Regions from separate parts of the Streptomyces sp. NPDC021080 genome, predicted to be linked through region 4. Evidence: riboswitches for the same ligand, from Rfam matches in the RefSeq annotation. Region 4 holds a riboswitch; each other region holds the start of a gene.

Region 1 (4,849 bases), on a different contig from region 4:
GTGAAGGGGTACGTAGGCGACGTCGGGCCGGGGGTAGTACTGCCGCGAGTGCTCCCCGACCGGGAGGACGCCCCTGCCCATCGCGACCAGCGTCAGCATCTCGGAGAACGACCCGCCCACCGGGCCCTTCGGAACGGGCCGGCCCGAGGGGGTGCGGTCCGGTGTGCGGTCCCGTTTGAACCCTGCCGAGGTCACCTGCGGGTACTGCACGACAGGGTGTTCCGCGAGCACCTCGACGGACAGCCGTTCCTCACCGGCCAGCGGATGGCCGGCCGCGACGGCCAGCACCCGTCTCTCCCGCAGCAGAGCGGGCCCGCAGGCCATTCCGTCGAAGGGGAAGGAGGCGAGCAGCACGTCGATCGAACCGTCCAGCAGACTCGCCCGGGAGTTGGACAGCTGGACCTCCCGCACGTCGACCCGGCATTCGGGGTGCCGCTCGCCGAACAGGGCGACCGCCTTGAGGAGCGCGGGTGCCGTCCACTCGCCGAGGAAGGCGGCCCGCAGCTCTCCGGTGATCCCCCGGCCGGCGTCGGCCGCTCTTCGCAGGGCCGCTTCCATCCCGGCGACCAGGGGCGCCAGATCGGCCGCCAGCTGCCGGCCGATCGGGGTGAGCCGGACCGAACGGCTGGTGCGTTCGAAGAGCGGTCCGCCGACTCTGCGCTCCAGCGTCCTGATCACCTGACTGACCCTCCCGGTCGTGATCCGCAGCCGTGTGGCGGTCCGGCCGAAGTGCAGTTCCTCGGCCAGCGTCAGAAAGGCCTCGGTCTCCAGTCGCTCCAGCATGAATCCCCCGGCGTTAAATCTGGCTCAACAGTCGTGTAGCGATCTTGCCTTGATGGCATCCGTCCCGCGGCGGATCGTAGAGGCGTCCACCGGGCTTCGGGAAAAGAACCGAGCCCGGCCGTGCCGACGAGATCGACCCGCCCTGTCCAGCGCGTGGCTCCGCCACGCCGTCGCCCTGGAGACGACATGACCACCCTGCGCGTGAAGGCCTTCGACCACCTGGTCCTCAACGTCGAGGACGTCGAGCGGTCCCTGGAGTTCTACATCGGCCTTCTCGGCCTGGAACCCGTACGCGTCGACGCGTGGCGGCGCGGCCAGGCCCCGTTCCCGTCGGTGAGGGTCACCGCGGAAACCATCATCGACCTGGTCGCCCATGCCCCTGAGGGGTCCAACGTCGACCACATCTGTCTCACCGTGGAACCGCTGGACTGGGACCAGGTCATCGCGTCGGGATCCTTCACCGTGCTCGAGGGGCCGGTGAAACGCTTCGGTGCGCGGGGCAGCGCCACCTCGGTCTACGTCCAGGACCCGGACGGCAACACCGTCGAGCTGCGCTGGTACCCCGAGGACGTCACACCGTGAGCCTGCCGAGGACGCGGTCCGGGGGCACCCCCGGACCGCGTCCTCGTGGAGCGGCTCAGTCGGCCAGCGGCAGGTACACGCGGTTGCCCGCCTCCGCGAACTCCCGGGACTTCTGCAGCATGCCCGCGGAGATCTCCTCGGCCGAGGCTCCCTCGGCCACGTCACCGCCGAACCGTTCGTTGATGTTCTGGCTGATCTTCATCGAGCAGAACTTCGGCCCGCACATGGAACAGAAGTGGGCCGTCTTGGCGGGCTCGGCCGGCAGCGTCCGGTCGTGGAACTCCCGCGCCGTGTCCGGATCGAGGGCCAGGTTGAACTGGTCCTCCCACCGGAACTCGAAGCGGGCGTCGGAGAGCGCGTCGTCCCATTCCTGCGCACCCGGGTGCCCCTTGGCGAGGTCGGCGGCATGGGCCGCGATCTTGTAGGTGATGACGCCGGTCTTGACGTCGTCACGGTCGGGCAGGCCCAGGTGCTCCTTGGGCGTGACGTAGCAGAGCATGGCCGTGCCCCACCAGGCGATCATCGCGGCACCGATGCCGGAGGTGATGTGGTCGTACGCCGGCGCGACGTCCGTCGTCAGCGGGCCGAGGGTATAGAACGGAGCTTCATCACAGATCTCCTGCTGAAGGTCGATGTTCTCCTTGATCTTGTGCATCGGGACGTGCCCCGGGCCTTCGATCATCGTCTGTACCTGAAAACGCTTCGCGACCTTGTTGAGTTCCCCGAGCGTCCTCAACTCCGCGAACTGCGCGGCGTCGTTGGCGTCCGCGATGGAACCCGGCCGCAGCCCGTCGCCGAGCGAGTAGGTGACGTCGTACGCGGCGAGGATCTCGCAGAGCTCCTCGAAGTTCTCGTACAGGAACGACTCCTTGTGGTGCGCGAGGCACCAGGCGGCCATGATCGAGCCGCCGCGCGAGACGATGCCGGTCTTGCGGTTCGCGGTGAGCGGCACATACGCCAGGCGCACCCCCGCGTGGACCGTCATGTAGTCCACGCCCTGCTCGGCCTGCTCGATGACGGTGTCCTTGTAGATCTCCCAGGTCAGTTCCTCGGCACGACCGTCGACCTTCTCCAGTGCCTGATAGAGCGGCACGGTGCCGATGGGTACGGGGGAGTTGCGCAGCACCCATTCCCGCGTGGTGTGGATGTTGCGCCCGGTGGACAGGTCCATGACCGTGTCGGCGCCCCAGCGGGTCGCCCAGGTCATCTTCTCGACCTCCTCCTCGATGGAGGAAGTGACCGCGGAATTGCCGATGTTGGCGTTGACCTTCACGAGGAACCGCTTGCCGATGATCATCGGCTCGATCTCCGGATGGTTGACGTTCACGGGCAGGACCGCCCGGCCTGCGGCGATCTCCTCCCGTACGACCTCGGGATCGACGTTCTCCCGGACCGCCACGAACTCCATCTCGGGCGTGATCTCACCGCGCCGCGCGTAGGCGAGCTGGGTGACCGCCTGTCCGGGGCGCCCCCGGCGCGGCTGGCGCGGCCGGCCGGGGAAGACCGCGTCGAGGTTGCGCAGTCCTCCACGCGGGGACGTGTGCTTGATCCCGTCGTCCTCGGGACGGACAGGGCGGCCCGTGTACTCCTCGGTGTCCCCACGGGCGATGATCCAGCTCTCGCGCAGCGGCGCCAGCCCCCGGCGCACATCGGTGTCGATCGTCGGATCGGTGTACGGGCCGGAGGTGTCGTACAGCGTCACGGACTGCCCGTTGGTGAGGTGCACCTGGCGGACCGGCACCCGCAGATCGGGGCGCGTACCCCCGACATAGGCCTTGTGCCAGCCGATGGACTTTCCGTCCCCGCCGTTCGCGAACGGCGGGGAAGCCCCGTCCGTCCGGCTGGAGGCAGGCGTGCGTACATCCTTGTCGGTCATGAGACCTACTCCCTACGCCGGCATTACCCGGTAACAGGTTCAGCGGTCGACGCAGCGGCTTCCGATCGCCGATGTTTCATGTGAAACATCGCGAAGACGGAGGTCAGCGCCCTCTCAGCCCGGTGCTCCGAGCTCCCGCGTGTGCAAAGGTGCCTCCACGCTAGCGTCATGTCTGGCGCGGTGAACAGGGGGCCCTTGACGTTCTTGCGATGATCGGGCGGTGACGACGACCCGGCAGCACCCGTTCCCCTCGTCCGAGCCACCGCGGCGCCCCGGCTCCGACGGCGGCCGCGGGCATGGCTCCGGCCACGGCCCTGGACATGAGCACGAGCACGGGCACGGGCACGGGCACGGGCATGGACCGGGCAGTGATCACCTCGGCTTCGACGACGGGCACGGGCCGGGTCCCCGGCGCGGGCGCGACGAGCCCGCGAGCGGTGGGCACGGACATTCCCACAGCCACGGTCCCGCCGCGCCGGTCTCCAAGCATCTGCGCAAGGTCATCGCCGCGGTACTGATCCCCTTCGCGGCCGCGGTCGCGGTGGGTCTCGTGGTGCTGTGGCCCGGCGGCGCTCCTGCCCACGAGCGCACCGGTGTCGGCTTCGACCGGCAGACCCAGCAGGCGACGGTCACGAAGATCGACCAGGTGGACTGCAAGTCCGTCAACGCCTCCTCGGGGTCCGCGACGGCCGCCGGCTCCGCCGCCGGGGGTTCCTCCGCCCGGCGCGGGACGACGGGGGAATGCAAGAAGGCGACGGTCCGGATCGACACCGGAAAGGACAAGGGCCGCACCTTCACCGAGATCGTTCAGCCTGATCAGTCACGGCAGTTGCACCAGAGCGAGAAGGTCGTCGTCGCGTACGAGCCCTCCGCCCCCAAGGACCTGCAGTACTCGGTGACGGACGCCAACCGGAAGCTGCCCCTGACGCTGCTCTCCGTGATCTTCGCGGTGGTCGTCGTGGTGATCGGCCGCATGCGCGGTGTCATGGCACTGGTCGCCCTGGCCATCAGCTTCCTGATCCTCAACTTCTTCATCCTGCCCGCGATCCTGCAGGGCTCGAACCCGCTGCTGGTGGCCGTTGTCGGGTCCAGCGCGATCATGCTGATCGCGCTCTACATGTGTCACGGTCTGTCGGCCCGTACCTCCGTGGCGGTGGTCGGCACCCTGCTCTCGCTGGTGCTGATCGGCCTCCTCGGCTCGGTCTTCATCGACTGGGCCGTACTGACCGGCAACACCGACGACAGCACCGGCCTGATCCACGGTCTGTACCCGTCCATCGACATGAGCGGCCTCCTGCTGGCCGGCGTCATCATCGGTTCGCTGGGTGTCCTGGACGACGTGACGGTGACGCAGACGTCCGCTGTCTGGGAACTGCACGAGGCGAACCCCACGATGGGCCGGCGCGGTCTGTACCGCGCGGGCATCCGGATCGGCCGCGACCACATCGCGTCGGTCGTCAACACGCTCGTCCTGGCCTACGCGGGCGCCGCACTGCCGCTGCTGCTGCTCTTCTCGATCGCGCAGAGCAGCGTGGGCACGGTCGCCAACAGCGAACTGGTCGCCGAGGAGATCGTGCGCACGCTGGTCGGGTCGATCGGTCTGGTCGC
Region 2 (4,849 bases), on a different contig from region 4:
CCGAAGACGGGCCGTACCGGTGCCCCTGTTGCGGCTACCTCACCCTGGGGCAACGAGGGGGCTTCGAGATCTGCCACGTCTGTTTTTGGGAGGACGACGGTCAGGACGAGCACGATGCCGATGAGGTCCGAGGTGGCCCGAACGGTTCGCTGAGCTTGACCAGGGCTCGGGAGACCTTTCGAACCGTCGGAGCTTGTGACCCCCGATTCACCCAGTCGGTTCGTGACCCGATCCCGGAAGAGCGTCCGGACAGCGGCCGGAGCTACGGCACCGGGACTCTGAAAAGCGCGTGGGAGTGATCTGCCCGTGCCCCTGCCGTGCCCGTTCGGTCGGGAAACAGCGGGGAGCCGCGGTCGCCGACGGACAACGCCCACGAGAACGGCTCCTGACCGAGTTACCTGGTCAGGAGCCGTTCACCTGCGGTGGGTGTGGGATCTGAACCCGCGGCGACTCGCGCCGCGACGGTTTTCAGGATCGCTCGAGCGGGTCGGCCCGACCATGGAGATTCCATCGACCTCACGTGATTTCGGTCCACGGGCCGGTGGTCTCCTCCTTTGGAATCCAGAGCAGTGGTTGCCCCGTGCGGCAGCGCTCGTCCGCTCCCTCTTCCCAAGGGAAGCGCCCGGCCTTGTCCGGCCAGAACAGCTGCGTGATCGGCAGCGGCGGGGTCTGGTAGAAGTCGATGCCTGCGCCGAAGAAGTCGTGGTACCAGCTGGGATGTACGGGCCGAATGGCCACGTCGTAGCCGTTGAGGACGTCTCCCCGGCGCTGGTCGGGCTCGAGCGGGTTGCCGTCACGTATCGCTGCCCCAGCGGCGTTCACCACGCGCATCGCGGTCTGCGACGGCAGGCCGAACACGCTTACCTCGGGACTGCGCAGTGTGTGCCAGAGACCGATGGAGTAGCCCCAGTCGCCGGGGGCGTCACCGCCGGCCACGCCCATGACGTGCCAGCCGAAGTCCGCGACGCTCTTGGCTGTGCGGCTGTCGCGTTCCTCCGACACGGGGCCGCCCCATTCCGTCGGGGCGCAGAGGAGGCAGAAGCAAGAGGCGTCGTCCATCCGAGGAGAATATGCCTGCTCGGACAGGAGGCCGTTTCCCGGGACAGGCGTACGGCAGCGAAGCACCGCAACCCCGGCAGCCGCCCCCGACCGGTAGCGTCCCTCCGGGGCTGTCGTGCTGCGCCATGGGGAGTCCGCGGACGATGTGGTGAGGGAGCGCATTGATCTTTGAGCGCACGTGGCGCGGACAGCGACCGCTGGGCCGTCTCTGGGCCGTGAAGCGTTGACCGACGGTGACAGGGGACGCCGGAGGGTGACAGGTCCCTCGTCCATCTGACCTGGGCGGGGTCAAACGATCTGCGACACTGGTAACGCCATGCCTAAGCCCGGAGAACTCACCTTTGTCGCGCCGCGCGGAGCCAAGAAGCCGCCGCGGCACCTCGCCGATCTCACGCCCGCCGAGCGCAAAGAGGCGGTTGCCGCGATCGGTGAGAAGCCGTTTCGTGCCAAGCAGCTCTCGCAGCACTACTTCGCCCGGTACGCGCACGACCCCGCCGAGTGGACGGACATCCCGGCCGCCTCGCGCGGCAAGCTCCAGGAAGCGCTGCTTCCCGAGCTGATGACGGTCGTCCGGCACCTGTCGACCGACCAGGACACCACCCGCAAGACCCTGTGGCGGCTCTTCGACGGCACGCTCGTCGAGTCCGTGCTGATGCGCTACCCGGACCGGGTGACCATGTGCATCAGCTCGCAGGCCGGCTGCGGGATGAACTGCCCGTTCTGCGCCACCGGACAGGCCGGCCTCGACCGGAACCTGTCGACCGGCGAGATCGTGCACCAGATCGTCGACGGAATGCGGGCGCTGCGTGACGGCGAGATCCCCGGGGGGCCGGCGCGGCTGAGCAACATCGTCTTCATGGGAATGGGCGAGCCGCTCGCCAACTACAAGCGCGTGGTCGGGGCGATCCGGGCCCTGACCGACCCCGAGCCGGACGGCCTCGGGCTCTCGCAGCGCGGTATCACGGTGTCGACGGTCGGGCTGGTCCCCGCCATCAACCGGTTCTCGGACGAGGGCTTCAAGTGCCGGCTCGCGATCTCCCTGCACGCCCCGGACGACGAGCTGCGCGACACCCTCGTCCCCGTGAACACGCGGTGGAAGGTGCGCGAGGTGCTGGACGCGGGCTGGGGGTACGCGGACAGGTCAGGGCGGCGTCTGTCCATCGAGTACGCCCTGATCCGCGACATCAACGACCAGGCGTGGCGTGGTGACCGTCTCGGGCGGATGCTCAAGGGCAAGCCCGTGCATGTCAACCTCATCCCGCTGAACCCGACCCCGGGCTCGAAGTGGACCGCGTCGCGGCCCGAGGACGAGAAGGCGTTCGTCGAGGCGATCGCGGCCCACGGTGTCACGGTGACCGTCCGGGACACCCGGGGCCAGGAGATCGACGGAGCGTGTGGTCAGCTCGCCGCGACCGAGCGGTAGTCTGAACCGAGCCGGGCCGTCGTCCATCGCGTGGTCCGGCGGCACCATCGCCGGACATGGACATGGACCGGCATCTTTCACCGTCCGACATCTTCATATTCCGACAGGGGAGCGCCACAGCGCTGAGAGTGCGGGACAGACCGCAGACCCTCTGAACCTTGCCCAGGTCATTCTGGGTAGGAAGTTCGGTCCTTACTCAAGCTGTTGCGCCCTGCCCGGGAACCGTCAGAGGTCCCGGGCAGGGCCGCGTCTCTTCCTGGTCACCCAGGAGGAATCAGTGAGCATCACCACCACCACGACCGGCAGCGGCAGACGGTTCGCGGCCATGGCCGTCGGCCTCGGCCTCGTCGCGCTGCCCGCACTGTCCGCGTGCGGCTCGTCCGGCGCCGCCGGCTCGGGCGACTCGAAGACGATCACGCTCGTCAGCCACGACTCGTGGCTCGTGTCGAAGAACGTGCTGGCGGACTTCGAGAAGCGGTCCGGCTACAAGGTCCGCGTCCTCAAGGACGGCGACGCCGGGCAGGCCGTGAACAAGGCCGTCCTGACCAAGGACAACCCCCAGGGCGACGTGTTCTTCGGCGTCGACAACACCCTGCTCTCCCGCGCGCTCGACAACGGGCTCTTCCAGCCGTACACGGCCAAGGGAGCGGACCAGGTCCTGCCCCCGTACCGGACCGACCAGGCCAAGCACCGGGTCACGCCCGTCGACACGGGTGACATCTGCGTCAACTACGACAAGGCCTGGTTCGACAAGCACAAGATCGCGCCGCCGCGGTCCTTCGACGACCTGGTCAAGCCCGCGTACAAGAACCTCCTCGTCACCGAGAACGCCGCCACCTCCTCGCCCGGCCTCGGCTTCCTGCTCGGGTCCGCCGCGCACTACGGCGACCAGAACTGGCAGGGCTACTGGAAGAAGCTCAAGGCCAACGGCGTCAAGGTCGTGGACGGCTGGGAGCAGGCCTACAACGAGGAGTTCTCGGGGTCCGCCGGCGGCAAGAAGGCCAAGGCCGACCGGCCGCTCGTCGTCTCGTACGCCTCCTCGCCGCCCGCCGAGGTCATCTACGGCGACCCCAAGCCCGCCACGGCCCCCACCGGGGTCGCGGACGGCACCTGCTTCCGGCAGGTGGAGTACGCGGGTCTGCTCAGCCACGCCAAGAACGCCAAGGGCGGCAAGGCGTTCCTGGACTTCCTGCTCACCAAGGAGTTCCAGGAGGACATGCCGCTCAACATGTTCGTCTACCCGGTGCGTGAGGGTGCGCGGGTGCCGGCCGAGTTCACGCGGTTCGGTCCGCAGGCCAAGGACCCCGAGACCATGGCGCCCGCGAAGATCGCCGCCGACCGCGACCAGTGGGTCAAGTCGTGGACCTCGCTCGTACTGAAGTAGCCGACAGGCCCGAGGCGGCCGACGGGGCCGGTGGAACAGGAGAGGCCGGCCCCGCGGACGCGGCCTCGCGCCGCGCGCGCCGCCGAGGGAACGCGGCGCGGTTCGCCCTGATGGCGCTGCCCGTCGCGTTCTTCGCGGTGTTCTTCGCCTACCCCGTCGCCGCGATCGTCTCGCGCGGGCTCCACGGGGACGGCGGCTGGCAGCTCGGCCGGATCTGGGACGTCGCGACCCGGTCCGACATCCGGCACGTGCTGTGGTTCACCACCTGGCAGGCGCTCGCCTCGACGGCGCTCACGCTGCTGGTCGCGCTCCCCGGCGCGTATGTCTTCGCGCGCTTCGACTTCCGGGGAAAACAGATCCTCCGGGCCGTGGTGACGGTGCCCTTCGTGCTGCCGACCGTGGTCGTCGGCACCGCGTTCCTCGCGCTGGTCGGCCGGGGCGGGCTGCTCGACGACCTGTGGGGCCTGCGCCTGGACACCACGGTGTGGGCGATCCTGCTCGCGCACGTCTTCTTCAACTACGCGGTCGTGGTGCGGACCGTCGGCGGGCTCTGGTCGCAGCTCGACCCGCGTCAGGAGGAGGCCGCGCGCATGCTCGGGGCCTCGCGCCTCGCGGCCTGGCGCAGGGTGACGCTGCCCGCGCTCGGGCCCGCCGTGGCCGCCGCCGCTCTCATGGTCTTCCTCTTCACCTTCACCTCGTTCGGTGTGGTGCAGATCCTCGGCGGCCCCACCTTCTCGACCCTGGAGGTCGAGATCTACCGGCAGACCTCCGAGATCTTCGACCTCACGACGGCGGCGGTGCTGACGATCGTCCAGTTCGTGGCGGTCGGCGCGATCCTCGCCGTGCACGCGGCGACCGTGCGCCGACGGGAGACCGTCCTGCGCCTGGTCGCCCCCGACACCACCGCGCGCCGGCCGCGCGGCGGCGGACAGTGGGCGCTCCTCGCGGGCGTGCTGGCGAGCATCGCCGTCCTGCTCGTGCTG
Region 3 (4,849 bases), on a different contig from region 4:
TCGCGCAGGGTGCACCCGGCGATGTACTCCATGGCCAGATAGACGTACGACCCGTCCGTCCCCTGGTCGAAGACCTGCACCACATTGGGGTGCGCCAGCCGGGCCACCGACTTGGCCTCGCGGATGAACCGCTCGACGAACGAGGCGTCCGCGGCCAGCGTCGGGTGCATCACCTTGAGCGCGAGCACACGGTCGAGGCGGGTGTCCAAGGCCCTGTAGACCGTGGCCATCCCGCCGACCGCGATCCGTGCCTCGACGCGATACCGGCCGTCGAGCACGTGTCCGACAAGCGGGTCCTGAAGGGTCGTATCCACGCAGGTGAGTCTACGAGCCGCCACTGTCACGGCGCCCCGTTCGGCCGATACAGGCGCCCGACTGCAGCCGAGCTGTGACGCGCGCCGCACGTGCGAAGACTCGTTCGTCGCACAGATGTCCGATCACGCCCTGTCTGTCACCGCAAGGCCACAACACGACAACCTGCGACGACGCGGCAGGGGCCCCGGCCGGCGGCGCCGGCCGGCCCCCCTCGTGGCCCGTCCCACGACACGAAGCGCACGTCATACGGGGCGCACGCGGGGGCGCGTGGACGTCTCGGCCCCGGCCGCCCGCCGTCGCGGCGCGCGCCCGCCTCCGGCCCGGCGGCCCGTCCGGCCGGAAACCGACGTCGGCGGCCCGGCGGTCAGAACGCCGGGCGTTCGGGGTCCAGCGCCGCCCTGCCCTCCACGGGAGAGGACGCCGTGGCGAAATGCCGCCGGGGGATGCGCCCCGCCCGCCGCGCCAGACGCCCCGCCTCCACCGCGTGCCGCATGGCCTCCGCCATCAGCACGGGTTCCTGCGCCCGCGTCACCGCGGAGGCGAGCATCACTCCCGCACACCCCAGCTCCATCGCGAGCGCGGCGTCCGACGCCGTACCCGCCCCCGCGTCCAGGATCACCGGCACCCCCGCGCGCTCGACGATCAGCTCGAAGTTGTGCGGGTTGCGGATGCCTAGCCCGGACCCGATGGGCGAGCCGAGCGGCATGATCGCCGCACAGCCGACGTCCTCCAGCTTCCGCGCCAGCACCGGGTCGTCGTTCGTGTAGGGCAGCACGGTGAAACCGTTGTCGACCAGTGTCTCCGCCGCGTCGAGCAGCTCGACCGGATCGGGCAGCAGGGTGCGCTCGTCGGCGATGACCTCCAGCTTGACCAGGTCGGTGCCCAGCGCCTCGCGCGCCAGACGGGCCGTCAGCACGGCCTCGCCCGCGGTGTAGCAGCCGGCCGTGTTCGGCAGGACGCGGATGCCCAGCCGGCCGAGCACCGACAGGACCGAGCCGTGCACGGACGCGTCCACGCGCCGCATCGCGACCGTCGTCAGCTCCGTGCCGGACGCCACCAGGGCGCGCTCCAGCACGTCGAGGCTGGGTGCACCGCCCGTACCCATGATCAGCCGGGACGCGTAGGTCGTACCACCGAGGACGAAGGGATCGTCTGCCACGGGTCAGCCTCCTTGGACGGCGGTGAGGACTTCGACGCGGTCGCCCTCGGCGAGCGCGGTGGACGGCCACTGCGCGCGCGGCACGACGGTCTCGTTCAGGGCGGCGGCCACCCCGGACGACGAGGCGGTGAGGGTCGCGACGAGCGCGTCCAGAGCGGTTCCCGCGGCGATCCGCCGGCGCTCCCCGTTGACGACGACGTTCATACGTGCAGCTCCGTGCGGGCCGTGGCGCCGAAGCGCAGGGGGGTGAAGGGGCGGGCTTCGGCGGGGAGTTCGCCGGTGGTCAGGACGTGGGCCATCACGTCGCCGGTCACCGGCGTCAGCAGCACGCCGTTGCGGTGGTGGCCGGTGGCCAGCAGCAGTCCGTCCAGCGCGGTCGGGCCGAGCAGCGGCGCGTTGTCGGGCGAGCCGGGGCGCAGCCCCGCGCGGGTCTCCGTGAGCGGCAGCTCCGTGATCCCGGGGACCAGCTCGTGGGCGTCGCGCAGCAGCTCGTACACGCCGCCCGCCGTCACGGTGGTGTCCCAGCCCAGCTCCTCGCTGGTCGCGCCCACCACGAGCTCGCCGTTCTCGCGCGGCACCAGGTAGACGTGGCTGCCGCGCACCACGGCCCGCACGGTGCGGTTCAGGAAGGGCGCGTACCGCGGCGGCACGGTCAGCCGCAGCACCTGCCCCTTGACCGGGCGCACCGGCGGCACGGCGTCGTCCGGGATCCCCGCCAGACGCCCGCTGAGGCTGCCACCGGCGAGCACCACCCGGTCCGCGCCGAGTTCGGTGCCGTCCGTGGTCACGATCCCGGTGGCCCGCTCCCCCGCGACGGTCAGACGCTCCGCCCAGGTCCGGTGCACGGTCACCCCGGCCCGCTCGCACGCGGTGACCAGGGCGGCGGCGAGGCGCCGCGGGTCGATCCGGTGGTCGCCGTCCACCCGCAGACCCCCGCGCACGCCGGGCGCGAGCATCGGCTCCAGACGGCGGCACTCACGGCCGCTCAGCCACTCCGACTCCAGCCCCGAACGGACCTGCAGCGCGTGCAGTTCCCGCAGATGGGCGCGGTCGTCGGCGTCCAGCGCGACGGCCAGCGTGCCGGACCGGCGGTAGCCGAGGTCCTGGCCGGTCGCCTCGGTGAGCTCGGCGGCGAAGTCCGGATAGCGGCGCGCCGAGGCGAGGTTGAGGCCCAGCAGGGTCTCCTCGCCGAAGTGCAGCTCGGTGACGGCGGCCAGCATCCCGGCCGCGACCTGGGCGGCCCCGCCGCCCGGCCCGGGGTCCACGAGCGCGGTGGTGAGCCCGCGCTGCGCGGCCCGCCAGGCCGTGACCAGACCGATGATCCCGCCCCCGACGACGAGGACGTCCGACGAACGTGCAGACGACATGGGCGTCCAGCCCCTCCCTTCGCCGGCATGACCCGGATCAGGTTCGTACGGTCGGAGGCCGTCCAGCCTCCCTCTCAGCCCGGTGCGTCCGGGCTCCCGCGAGTGCTTTACGTTGGCCACCCTAGCCCGCCCCCGTCCGTCTCAGTAAGGGAGCCTCCGCCCATGGCGCGACCGCTCGACGGCCTCGTCCTCGCCCCCGTCGCCGACCAGGCCCCGGGCCAGGTGGGCACCCGCACCCGGTTCGCGTACCACGAACGGGACGGCGTGGTCTGGGCCGACTACGCGGGCGGCGACGTCGTCCGAGGACACCTCGTGGGCACCCGCGAGGGTGACCGCCTCGACTTCCGGTACGTCCAGCTGGGGCACGACGGGACCACCGCGTCGGGCCACTGCGTGTCCCTCGTCGTGGAACTGCCCGACGGGCGGGTGCGGCTGGAGGAGACCTGGACGTGGGAGTCGCGGCCCGGCGCCGGGACGAGCGTGGTCGAGGAACTGCGCGAGACCGGTCGTGTGGAACAGGTCACCGAGCACGTCCGCTGACTGACGGGTTGTCAGGTGCTTATGGTGATCGGGTGAGCGATCAGACGCAGGCACAGTCCCAGTCGCACGGGCTCACGGCACGGCGGGTCGTGGTGGTGGGCGCGGGCATGGCCGGGGTGCAGACCGCGGTCGCCCTGCGCGAGCAGGGCTTCCCGGGCACCGTCACCCTGATCGGCGCGGAGCCGCATCAGCCCTACGACCGGCCGCCGCTGTCCAAGGCCGTCCTGCTGGGCAAGGCCGAGGGCTCCGCCTTCGACGTCGACTTCGAGGCCCTGGACATCGACCTCAGACTGGGCAGCGAGGCGCTCGGCGTGCGCCCCGGCGACCATGAACTGGACACGGACGGCGGACCCGTCCCGTACGACGTCCTGGTCGTCGCCACCGGCGCCGAACCGATCCGGCTCCCCGGCGCCGAGGGCGTGCCCGGGGTGCATCTGCTGCGCACCCTGGACGACGCCGACCGGCTGCGTCCCGTCCTCGCCCGGCAGCACGACATCGTGGTGGTCGGCGCGGGCTGGATCGGCGCCGAGTTCGCCACGGCGGCGCGCGAGGCGGGCTGCGCCGTCACCGTCGTCGAGGCCGCCGACCGGCCGCTCGCCGGGGCGCTGCCGGCCGAGGTGGCCGCGCCGATGGCCGCCTGGTACGCGGACAGCGGGGCCTCGCTGCGCACCCACGCGCGCGTGGAGCGCGTCGAGCCCGGCGCCGTGATCCTGGACGACGGCTCCCGGGTGCCCGCGGACGCCGTCGTGGTCGGGATCGGCGCGCGCCCCGCCACCGCCTGGATCGCCGGCTCCGGCATCGAACTCGGCGCCCACCGGGAGATCGTCGCCGACGACCACCTGCGCACCTCCCTGCCGGACGTCTACGCGGTCGGCGACTGCGCCTCCTTCCCGTCGGGACGCTACGAGGAACGCCTGCTCGTCCACCACTGGGACAACGCCCTCCAGGGCCCGCGCACGGTCGCCCTGAACATCGTCGGCCAGACGCCCGCCGCCTACGACCCCGTGCCGTACTTCTGGTCCGAGCAGTTCGGCCGTTTCGTGCAGTACGTCGGCCACCACGCGCCCGCCGACACCCTGGTGTGGCGCGGCGACCCCGCGGGCGCCTCCTGGTCGGTGTGCTGGCTCCGCGAGACGCGGCTCGTCGCCCTCCTGGCGGTGGGCCGCCCGAGGGACCTCGCCCAGGGCCGCCGCCTGATCGAGGCGGGTGCCATCATGGACCCGGAGCTGCTCGCGGACCCGTCGAGGCCGCTGAAGGGCGCCACGGCCTGATCCCTCGCACCGGGTCGGACGCCCTCGGCTTCCGACTGTCGGTCCGGGATGGCAGGCTTGTCCCGTGACCGAGATTGACGCAAAGACCGATGCTCTCGTCCCCGCCTGGCTCACCCTCCCCGACATCGCCGAACAGCTCGGCGTCGAGGTGACGCGCGTCCGGCAGCTGGTCAAGGAAGGCCAGCTGATCGCCGTAC
Region 4 (4,849 bases):
CCCCCGCCCCCCCCCCCCCGGCGGGGGGGGCCCCCCTCGCCGGGGCCGCTCCCCTCCGGTGCGGCCCCGGCGAGGCTCCCGGTTCACCTCGGGCTACGGATACACGTACGTGTTCAGGGTGTTCACCGCGGACGCGGGATCGCCCAGGTCGTAGCGGTCGACCGCCAGGTAGTTGGGCTTCTTGCGGGCGGCCGGCTCGCAGAAGCGGCGGGCCCGGTCGGCGAGTTTGGTGTTGTCCGTGCCAGCGGTTCCCGAGATCGTGGCGTCGCGGAAGTGGTTCATGACGAAGAGGGGCCGGAAGCCCGGCTCGGTGCGCGTGAGCGGCACGTTCGTGTCCGCGCCGTACCAACGGCTGTAGCAGGACCAGTCGGAGGAGCCGAGGCCCGAGCCCATGGACCAGTAGTTCTCGACGGTCCACTCGCGCTGGTACATGACGCCGAAGCTGTCCCGGGTCAGTCCGGCGGACTCGTCGGAGGCGCGGCTGTGGTCGGTGAAGATGAGCAGGCGCTGCCCGGCGGCGGTCAGGTCGGCGAGCTTCGGCCAGCCGTGCTCGCGCACGCCGGTCCGGTCGGGACGGTAGAGGACGTCGGACAGGCCGTTCACGCGGGCGAGTTCGGCGCGCAGGACGCCGGGATCGACGTAGTCCTCCAGGAAGACGGTGACGAACTGGTCGGGGTGCTGCTTGAGGAAGTCGACCATGCGCTGGAGGTCGACCCAGAGCGCGACCGGCTTGCTGACGAGGGTGCAGCTGTCGTGGCAGAGGATCGCGCCGTCGGGCGTCTGGTGCAGGTCGAGCATGAAGCCCCGTACACCGTCGGCGAGTTGCTGGTTGATGCCGCGGTTCTGATTCGGGAAGAAGTTGACGAAGGGCGGGGCGAATCCGCCGTCCACGCCGTTCGCGTAGGCGTTGTGCGCGGTGAGGAACGTGACCTGGTCCAGGGTGCGCTGGTCCTGGGCCGGCATCGGCAGGGTCGCGGGCGCGACCGGGGTGAGGTACCAGGAGGCGAGGGCGCCCGGTGATCCGATCGCCAGCTGCGCCGGGTAGTTGGAACCCGCGGACTTGTCCGTGAGCGTCAAGTACCGTTCGGTTCCAGGGGCCTTGAGCCTGTACTGGTCGCTTCCGTCCGGTGCCACCTCCCACGCGGCGTCGGTGCTCGTACAGGCGACGGTCCGGGCCTGGTCGCCCGAGCGGCCCAGACAACTGCCCGCGCTGTCGGCGCTTTCGAGCACGAAGGAGGAGCCGTTCGGGCGCAGGGTCCACTGCTGGTGGTCCTCGTTGCCCTTGGGGTTGTGCTGGACGACCGCCCCCGAACTGTCGGCGGCGTTCAGTCCCGTGACGGCGCTCTGGACGTAATAGGCGCCCGCGGCGGGGACTTCGGCGGCTTTGGCGGGCGCGGGGACGGCGAAGACGGATCCCAGTACGGCGGTGGCGGCGAGCAGGGAGCGTCGGCTCGGTCTCATGGCACGTGATCCCTTCCTGTGGGGAGCATGAGCATGCCATGCAGACATACGCCGGTGGGCATCGACGGGCAGTCGGGGTACAGATCGCGTCAACGGGCGCCGGCGGACGGGAGGGGTGCGGGCCGTGCGACGATCGCGGCTACCCGATCACGATCAACACGGCCTGTACGCGGAGCAGTTGAACCTTCCGCGAGGTCGGGCGGCCTATCGCGTACCGGGGTGCTCGATCCGCGTGACGAACGCGGCGATGTCGGCGACCACCCGTTCGGGCTGCTCCCAGTGGACGGAGTGCCCGGTCTCCGGGTAGGCGAGGAATTCGGCGCCGTGGACCGCGTCCAGGACGGTCTGCTGGTCCTCGCGGGGCAGGAACTCGTCCTGTTCGCCCCAGATGACGAGAGTGGGCACCAGGATGCCCCCGAGGGTCGCGCGGAGATCGGCGTCGAGGAGGCCGCGGACCGTGTCCTTCCAGACGTACGCGGGGAGCTTGAGATTCTCCTCCACCATGGTCTCGACGAACCCCCGGGCGATCGGGCGGGCCACCGTGTCGGCCAGGAAGTCCTCGACGAACGCGCGGGGCACGGGATCGGAGAGGGCTTCCACGGCCTTCGCCGTCCCGACGACCGCCGGCTTGTCCGCGAGGGTGCCGGGGACACCGAGCAGCACCAGCCCCGCGATGCGGTCGGGATGGCTCCCGGCGACGATCCGGGCCGGCACGCCGCCGCTGGAGGCCCCGACCAGGACGGCCCGGGGGATGTCGACCGCGTTCAGGAAGGCCACCACGTCGGCGGCGAAGTCGTCGGGGGTGTAGCCCTCCGGGGGCCGGTCGGCGTCGCCGTGTCCGCGCTGCGTGGGCGCGTAGCCGTGCAGGGACGCCGGCAGACGCCTCAGCAGGGGCTCGAAGGACCACCAGGAGTCCGCCAGGCCGTGCACGAAGACGACCGGTGTACCACTGGGGTAACCGGCTTCGGCGTACGGGAGGGCGAGCCCTTCCCGCACCTGTGCGGACTTCAGGGAGATCACGGTCACGGCACCCTGCCTCCTTCCGCCCGGCCACCGGGGTCCGGGAACCCTGGAGCGGAGCACGAGCGGCGATCACTTCCGACAGTACCGAGTGGCGGCACGCGCCGCGCTGTGAACGGGCCCGCCCGCGCCGTTCGAATGAACCGGAGCACGCGCGGGCGCACGCCGGTCCGGGTGAGTGAGGACCCGCTCCCGCTCCGCCTCCGGGAACGGTTAGTGTGTCCGTCGTACCGGACACGGGGTGCCCCGTCCGAGGGGCTGAGATCACACCCGTCGAACCTGAACCAGTTCATACTGGCGGAGGGATGTCTTCCATGCCATTGGCGCATGTTTCCGGCGGGCTGCCCGCCGACAGCCGGCCCGCCGTCTTCGACGGACGGATGCCCGCCGCACCCGGCGATCTGCGGGTGGAGGGGCACGGCATCGAGCCGGTCCCCGAGAGCAACCGGTACGGCGGGGCCGGACGCCTGTTCACCGTGTGGTTCGCCCCGAACCTGACGATGACGGGTGTGTTCACCGGCACCATCGGCATCGCACTGGGCCTGGACTTCACCACCGCCCTCGCGGCGGTGGTCCTCGGGACCGTGCTCGGCGCGCTGCCCACCGCCTACCTCAGCACCTGGGGCGGACTCACCGGAACCGGCCAACTCCCCCTCGCACGGCTCGCGTTCGGCCGGGCTGTGGTGCTGCCCGGGCTGCTCCAGTGGCTGTCCTCGGTCGCCTGGGACGCGTTGATCGGCCTGTTCGGCGGGGACGCGCTGGCGCGGCTGTGCGGCTGGCCGTTCTGGCTCGGCGTGCTGGTGATGATGGCGGCCCAGGGGGCTCTGGGCGTCCTGGGCTACGAGGCGATCCACCGGCTGCAGATCGTCATGACGTTCGTGCTCGCCGTGGCCTTCGCGGTGATCGCCTGGCGGATGCTCGACGGGGTCCACCCCGCGGCGACCGGGTCCGCGACCGGGGCCGACCGGGGCGGCGCGTTCGTGCTCACCAGCACCATCGCGCTGAGCCTGTCGTTGTCCTGGGCGCCGTACGCCGGTGACTTCAGCCGGTATCTGCCGCGCACGACGTCCCGACCGCGGATGTTCTGGTGCACCCTGCTCGGCCTCGTCGCGTCCTTCGTCGCCGTGCAGGTGCTCGGGCTGTGGGGCGCGTCGGTGCTCACCGACCAGACGGCGGCGGGCGTGGACACGCTGCTGGGCGGCGGTGCCGCGGGCGCGTTCGGGCTGCTGGCCGTGGCACTCGCGGCGGTGTGCAGCAACGCCATGAACGACTACAGCGGTTCGCTGGCCCTGCAGACCCTGGGTGTGCGGATACCGCGACCGGTCGCGGCCGCCCTGGCCGCCGGACTCGGCTTCCCGCTGGTGCTGTGGATGCACGCCGCCGACACCACGGCCCGCTTCCAGAACGTGCTGTTGTTCGTGGGCTATTGGATCCCCGGGTTCGTCGCGATCGTCGTCGTCGACTGGCTGGCCCGGGGGCAGGAGCGCGCCGGCGCGCCCCTCGACATCACCGCCGAGACACCCCGTACGCGTTCCGGATGGCCGTCTCTCGTGGCCTTCACCGCGGCGTTCGGCGCGGCCGTGCCGTTCATGGACACCGGCCTGTACGTCGGTCCGGTGGCCGACGCGCTGCACGGCGCCGATCTCTCCTACTACGTGGCGTTCCTCGTCGCCCTCGCCCTCTACGCCCCGCTGCGGCTGCGCCGCCGCGCCTGAGGGCCGCCCGCCGCTCCGCCGGTCCAGGGTCTTCGTGCCCGAAGCCGTACCCGAGAGGAACACCTCATGACCGCACCGCCCCGCGTCCTGACGATCGCCGGATCCGATTCCGGCGGAGGCGCCGGGATCCAGGCCGACCTGAAGACCATGCTCGCGCTGGGCGCCCACGGGATGAGTGTGCTCACCGCGGTGACCGCGCAGAACTCCGTGGGCGTACAGGGAGCTTGGGAGCTCTCCGAGGAAGCCGTGCGGGCCCAGTACCGCAGCGTGGTCGACGACATCGGCGTCCAGGCCGTCAAGACGGGGATGCTCTCGTCGCCCGGACTGGTCACCACGGTCGCCGAGTTGCTGTCCGACGTGGGCGCCCCGGTCGTCGTGGACCCGGTGAGCGTCTCCAAGCACGGGGACCGGTTGCTGGCCGACGACGCGCTGGACGCCGTACGGACCCGGCTGCTGCCGCGCGCGACCGTGGCGACCCCGAATCTCGACGAGGTCGCCCAGCTCACCGGGCTGAAGGTGGACGACGAAGCGGGCATGCGCCGGGCCGCCGGTCTGCTGCTCGCGTTCGGTCCCCGGTGGGTGCTGGTGAAGGGCGGCCATCTGCCGGGGCAGGCGGTCGATCTGCTCACCGACGGAACCGCCGAGCACTGGCT

What was found. Region 4 has a riboswitch for thiamine pyrophosphate ahead of ACH4S8_RS33570 (purine-cytosine permease family protein). Riboswitches for the same ligand answer to the same signal wherever they lie in the genome.
Region 1: it holds a riboswitch for thiamine pyrophosphate, as region 4 does, so the genes downstream of both, thiC (phosphomethylpyrimidine synthase ThiC) here and ACH4S8_RS33570 (purine-cytosine permease family protein) in region 4, are expected to answer to the same signal.
Region 2: it holds a riboswitch for thiamine pyrophosphate, as region 4 does, so the genes downstream of both, ACH4S8_RS24855 (thiamine ABC transporter substrate binding subunit) here and ACH4S8_RS33570 (purine-cytosine permease family protein) in region 4, are expected to answer to the same signal.
Region 3: it holds a riboswitch for thiamine pyrophosphate, as region 4 does, so the genes downstream of both, thiO (glycine oxidase ThiO) here and ACH4S8_RS33570 (purine-cytosine permease family protein) in region 4, are expected to answer to the same signal.

What each region holds. Positions count from the first base shown of each region.
Region 1 is NZ_JBIRQM010000009.1:226,363-231,211, reverse strand. It holds gene ACH4S8_RS23600 (LysR family transcriptional regulator) at 1-783, opposite strand, end outside; gene ACH4S8_RS23595 (VOC family protein) at 970-1,365, shown strand; gene thiC (phosphomethylpyrimidine synthase ThiC) at 1,421-3,241, opposite strand; TPP riboswitch at 3,234-3,390, opposite strand; gene ACH4S8_RS23585 (YibE/F family protein) at 3,462-4,849, shown strand, end outside.
Region 2 is NZ_JBIRQM010000010.1:120,980-125,828, reverse strand. It holds gene ACH4S8_RS24870 (CPCC family cysteine-rich protein) at 1-299, shown strand, start outside; gene ACH4S8_RS24865 (DUF4262 domain-containing protein) at 517-1,059, opposite strand; gene rlmN (23S rRNA (adenine(2503)-C(2))-methyltransferase RlmN) at 1,376-2,482, shown strand; TPP riboswitch at 2,578-2,683, shown strand; gene ACH4S8_RS24855 (thiamine ABC transporter substrate binding subunit) at 2,808-3,866, shown strand; gene ACH4S8_RS24850 (ABC transporter permease) at 3,977-4,849, shown strand, end outside.
Region 3 is NZ_JBIRQM010000007.1:222,554-227,402, reverse strand. It holds gene pknB (Stk1 family PASTA domain-containing Ser/Thr kinase) at 1-314, opposite strand, end outside; gene ACH4S8_RS19275 (thiazole synthase) at 680-1,474, opposite strand; gene thiS (sulfur carrier protein ThiS) at 1,478-1,678, opposite strand; gene thiO (glycine oxidase ThiO) at 1,675-2,841, opposite strand; TPP riboswitch at 2,839-2,951, opposite strand; gene ACH4S8_RS19260 (hypothetical protein) at 3,004-3,381, shown strand; gene ACH4S8_RS19255 (NAD(P)/FAD-dependent oxidoreductase) at 3,414-4,652, shown strand; gene ACH4S8_RS19250 (Rv2175c family DNA-binding protein) at 4,717-4,849, shown strand, end outside.
Region 4 is NZ_JBIRQM010000016.1:75,129-79,977, forward strand. It holds gene ACH4S8_RS33560 (phospholipase) at 94-1,461, opposite strand; gene ACH4S8_RS33565 (alpha/beta fold hydrolase) at 1,666-2,487, opposite strand; TPP riboswitch at 2,709-2,804, shown strand; gene ACH4S8_RS33570 (purine-cytosine permease family protein) at 2,796-4,196, shown strand; gene thiD (bifunctional hydroxymethylpyrimidine kinase/phosphomethylpyrimidine kinase) at 4,263-4,849, shown strand, end outside.